One region of the Enterococcus sp. UD-01 genome, then DNA from elsewhere that is predicted to be linked to it. Evidence: riboswitches for the same ligand, from Rfam matches in the RefSeq annotation. Region 1 holds a riboswitch; the other holds the start of a gene.
What was found. A riboswitch is a leader RNA that binds a small molecule or an ion and turns the genes downstream of it on or off. The one in region 1 is predicted to bind FMN.
Positions count from the first base shown of each region.

Region 2: linked by a shared signal. The riboswitch ahead of ribD (bifunctional diaminohydroxyphosphoribosylaminopyrimidine deaminase/5-amino-6-(5-phosphoribosylamino)uracil reductase RibD) and the one ahead of ABH902_RS01065 (ECF transporter S component) in region 1 are both predicted to bind FMN.

Region 1 is NZ_JBIYEU010000001.1:200,748-203,203, forward strand. It holds gene ABH902_RS01060 (pseudouridine synthase) at 1-544, shown strand, start outside; FMN riboswitch at 813-933, shown strand; gene ABH902_RS01065 (ECF transporter S component) at 1,077-1,685, shown strand; gene ABH902_RS01070 (alpha/beta hydrolase) at 1,927-2,456, shown strand, end outside.
Region 2 is NZ_JBIYEU010000014.1:99,647-102,102, reverse strand. It holds gene ABH902_RS11945 (helix-turn-helix domain-containing protein) at 1-390, shown strand, start outside; gene ABH902_RS11940 (hypothetical protein) at 412-963, shown strand; FMN riboswitch at 1,043-1,175, shown strand; gene ribD (bifunctional diaminohydroxyphosphoribosylaminopyrimidine deaminase/5-amino-6-(5-phosphoribosylamino)uracil reductase RibD) at 1,285-2,358, shown strand; gene ABH902_RS11930 (riboflavin synthase) at 2,343-2,456, shown strand, end outside.

The DNA of each region.
Region 1 (2,456 bases):
AGAATACGGCTACTATTTATTTTACAAACCAAAAGGCGTTATTTCAGCTGTCTCTGATGACAAGGGCCGCAAAGTAGTCACGGATTATTTTACCCACATTAAAGAACGGATTTATCCTGTCGGGCGTCTGGACTATGACACTTCAGGCTTATTGTTACTGACAAATGATGGTGAATTTTCACAAAAGCTTACCCATCCCAGCCATGAAATCGACAAAGTATATGTCGCAAAGGTCAAAGGTTTAGCCAAAAAGCATGACTTACAGCCGCTGACGAAAGGAATTAAAATTGACGGATATAAAACTGCTCCGGCCGGCGTTCAAATTATTTCAGTTGATCTTAAAACCAATACAAGTATCGTAGAGCTGACCATTCATGAAGGACGTAATCATCAAGTGAAAAAAATGCTACAGTCCGTAGGTTATCCGGTGCAGAAATTAAAACGCGAAAGATACGGTGACTTAACTTTAAAAGGATTAAGACCCGGAGAATATCGCAACTTAAATAAAAAAGAAATCAGCACATTATTAAATCAAGCCAAATAAGCGCAAGAAAGAGGTTGAACCAAAAGTCGGTTAGGTTCGAGCAATTGGAGTAAAAGACGACCAATATGTTTTTTATATTGATCAAATTTTATGAAATTGCCGAAGAACCTGACTTTGGGCCACCGTTTATTCGTAAGTAGTGGGCGGGACAAGACTGTTTTTTAGTTTTATCTTGCCCACTTCTTTTGTAAGTAAAAATGTGAAAGACGTAACTATTGCATTTTCCGTAAAAAGTTGTATACTGTACATGTACAAAAATTTAATAAAGGTTCGTCTTCAGGGGCAGGGTGTAATTCCCGACCGGTGGTATAGTCCACGACCTACTTTTTAAGTAGTTGAATTGGTGTAATTCCAATACCGACAGTATAGTCTGGATAAAGAAGATAGGGCTTATTTGAATGGATCTATTTCAGATAAGATAACTCTACTCTATTTTTCCCTGCGAAAAATAGAGTTTTTGTTTTGTGGCAAACTGAATAGGTTGATTTAGAAAAGTTCGTTTGAAGATGGGTCCTTAACAGGAGGATTTCATATGAGAAACACCAAGGTACAAAAAATGGTCAGCATTGCCATGCTGGCAGCAATCGGTGCAGTTTTACAATTCGTGGCTTTTCCGATTATTCCATCACTAAGCTTTTTAAAAATTGATTTTAGTGATATTCCAGTTATGATCAGCATGTTTTTGTTTGGTCCGCTGGCAGGAGTAACTACAGCTTTTATTCGTTCCATTATTCATTTGTTTACGACTGGAGCTACCCCACAAAATTTTGTAGGAGATATTACCAGCTTTTTAGCTTCTACAGTGTTTACACTACCGATGTACTATTTCTTTAAACGCGGAAGTCAAAAATTTTCAAACAAAGCGTTAGGCATTATTACCGGAATTGCAGCCTTAACTATTTTTATGAGTGTCGGTAATTATTTTGTGATTACACCACTTTATCTAAAATTATTTGGCGTAACGGCGGATCAATTTTTAGGCATGTCCTTAGCTAAATATGTAACAATTGGTATTTTACCATTTAATTTGATTAAAGGAGCTATTGTCAGTGCAGTCTTTCTTGTGTTGCATGCGAAGCTTTTACCATGGCTGTCTAAAAAACAGTACCACTTAAATCATAAAGAAACACTTTTAAAATAAATAGAAACAAAGAGGACGGGACAAAACTAAAAAACAGTTTTGTCCCGCCACTACTTACGAATAAACGGTGGCCGAAAGTCAGGTTCTTCGGCAATTTCATAAAAGACGATCAATATAAAAAGCATATTGGTCGTCTTTTACTCCAATTGCTCGAACCTAAACGACTTTTGGCTCAACCTTTTTTCTTGTCGTTAAATGGTATTATTTGTAAGGAATGGATAAAAGAGAGGAGTCTTATTCTATGAAGCAAAAGCTAAGACGCATTCTGCTCATTGTACTGGGTATCATAATTGGTTTAGCAGCAATTGGCATCTTTTATATTCGTACCCAAACATATCAGCCCACTACCCAGGCACAAGCGAGCGCGGAGCAAGCCAAGTCGCTTGATGGAACGCTTGTTTTTAAAGGAAAATCTGAGCAACCGGCAGTAATATTTTATCAGGGTGCTTTAGTGGATAATGCTAGTTACAGTCTTTGGGCTGAGAAAATCGCTGAAAAAGGCTATACAGTTTATTTACCGAAAGCGCCGTTTAATTTAGCTATTTTGGGTGAAAACAATGCTGAAAAAATCATCAAGGAAAATCATATCAAAAAATATGTGATTGGTGGTCATTCTCTAGGGGGAGTCATGGCTAGTCGTTTTGCGGCCGAGCACCTGACTGATCAAAGTTTAGACGGTGTCTTTTTTTTGGCCAGCTATCCCGAAGCAAAAGGCGATCTATCTGCCTTTAAAGGTGGTGTGCTGTCGTTAACAGGTAGCCAAGATGGCGT
Region 2 (2,456 bases), on a different contig from region 1:
TTTAATCTCACGCATGAAAGCATTCAAAATCTGCGTCAGCGCATAAAAGAAGCCCCTACACATTACCGCAATATTGACATTGATAAATTTGTCCAGATCGTTGCCTTAAGCGTCTATCGAATGAAACGTCATTATTATGTAACGGAGATTCCCTCAGAGATGGAAGAACTTTACCATGTGTACATCCCTTACGATTATTTTAAACGCTCCATTCTTACACCGATTTTTTCAGAAAACTATTTAAATATTCCCATTCCAGAAACCGAATACCGCTTTTTATATTACATGTTTTCCGTCATTACAACCTATTTGCCGACAGAAGTACCGGAACAGCTTTTACCAAGTCGACAATCCAAAGAAATTTGTCAGGCGACCCGCCTGTTTGCGTAGACCGCGCAGGAATATTTTGGCTTGCCGTTGACGATTAAAGAGCAGAATTATTTGATTGTGAATACCTTAATTATGCATTCGACATCGATTGTTTTTGCTTCGCCCACTAAAATTGATGCCTTCGGCAAAACAACAACGGAAGAAGATTATGTCAGAGTATTTCCTGTTTTATATCTTAAGGTCAAAGAAATGTTTACTTTTTTATGTGAGCAGTCGGCGACCTTTATTGAGCTTTACAAGGCAAATGACCGCTTGATTTTTCAATATACGATGCTTTTGTCTCTTTTACTGCAGAATTCTTCGAAACCAATTCGAGTGTTCCACGAATCTAAGTTTGGTAAAATTCAAGATGCCAAACAAAAGAAGCGCATCAAGCAATTATTTAATGACCGCATCGTTTTTGTAGAGGAAAATGCAGAGATTGTCTTAACAGATTATCCAGTGGATCGGCAAAAATTTTTACAGCAAAACAGCAAGGTACAATTCTTTAAATGGAATAGCTTTCAGACGACCGAAAAGTGGATTGAATTGATTGAATATATTGAGCATTATGGTAAAGAATCGCATAAATAATTTGATTGAGTATTCTTTTCTTTACATTTTAACTATTGACGGACATAAAATTATGCGTTATGATTTTAGCGAATTGAATAGTATTCTTCGGGGCAGGGTGTAATTCCCGACCGACGGTGACAAGCTTTGCTTGAAGTCCGTGACCCGCGTAAGCGGTGGAGCCAGTGAGACTCTGGCACCGACAGTTAAAGTCTGGATGAGAGAAGAAAACCACAAAAGAGCAAGGGCTTACTATAGCCACTGGCCTCTTTTGCAGGTCTTGTTTGTGCATGCCTCGTGAATGTTTTCACGTGGCATTTTTTTTATGGAAAGGAGGATTTGATGCATCAAGAATTTATGGAATTGGCCATAGAAGAAGCGAAAAAGGGCTTAAATCAGACATTTACCAATCCCTTGGTTGGCGCTGTACTAGTCAAAGACAACCACGTAATTGCAAAGGGCGCCCACCTGAAATATGGTCAGAATCATGCTGAAAAAAATGCTATTGAGCAATGTCAATCCTCCGAAGAACTAATCAATTCAACTTTGTATGTCACTTTGGAGCCGTGTAATCATTTTGGGAAGCAGCCGCCATGTTCACAGCTAATTATCGACAGTGGTATTAAAAAAGTGGTTATTGGACAGCTTGATCCCAACCCTTTGGTTCGCGGAAAAGGCAAGGCATTTTTAGAAGAAAGCGGCGTAGAGGTAATTGTGGGAGTAGCAGAAGAAAAGGTTCGGCAATTAAATCCGTTTTACAATTTCTTTTATCAAACGCAGCGTCCTTATATTGCTTTAAAGCAAGCGATCACTTTAGACGGCCGCATTGCAATGAATCAAAAAAGAACAGCGATCACTGGAAAAGCAGTGTGGCAAAAGGTACATGAAGAGCGCTTAGCGTATCAAGGAATTTTAGTCGGCAGCCAAACGGTATTGACGGATGACCCGGAATTGCTGGCTGTTGGAACACCGGAATTCCCTCCTGTACGAATTGTGTTGGATCGGCGCGGCCGGATTTTGGCTCAACCACGGCTAAAGCTTTTTCAAGGCTCAAAAGTGCCGGTTTGGATTTTTACTGAACAGCCGGCTCAACAGCCACTACCGCCACATGTAGAAGTGATTTGTCTGCCGCAGGTTACGATTGAACAGGTCATTAAAGAGTTAACTAAAAGAAAGCTTCAAGCACTGTATGTAGAAGGTGGTGCAAGGATTCATGATGCCTTTTTAGCCAGCGGTTATTGGGATGAAGTGATTACTTATGTAGCGGCTAAGGTGATGGGCGGCGCCGGCTTGAGCAGCTTTGGCAGTGAAAGAGAAGTAGAGCAGCTAAGTGAATTAACAGATGTAAAAATAACACAAATAGGTGCAGATTTACGGATCAGTGGAAGGAGGCAAACGTCATGTTTACCGGATTAATTCAGGAAAAGGGCTGTGTGAAAAAGCTGCAGCGACAAGCTCATACAATCCAATTAACCTGCAGTGCTTCGGAGAAATTACTCTCGGATTATCAGGTT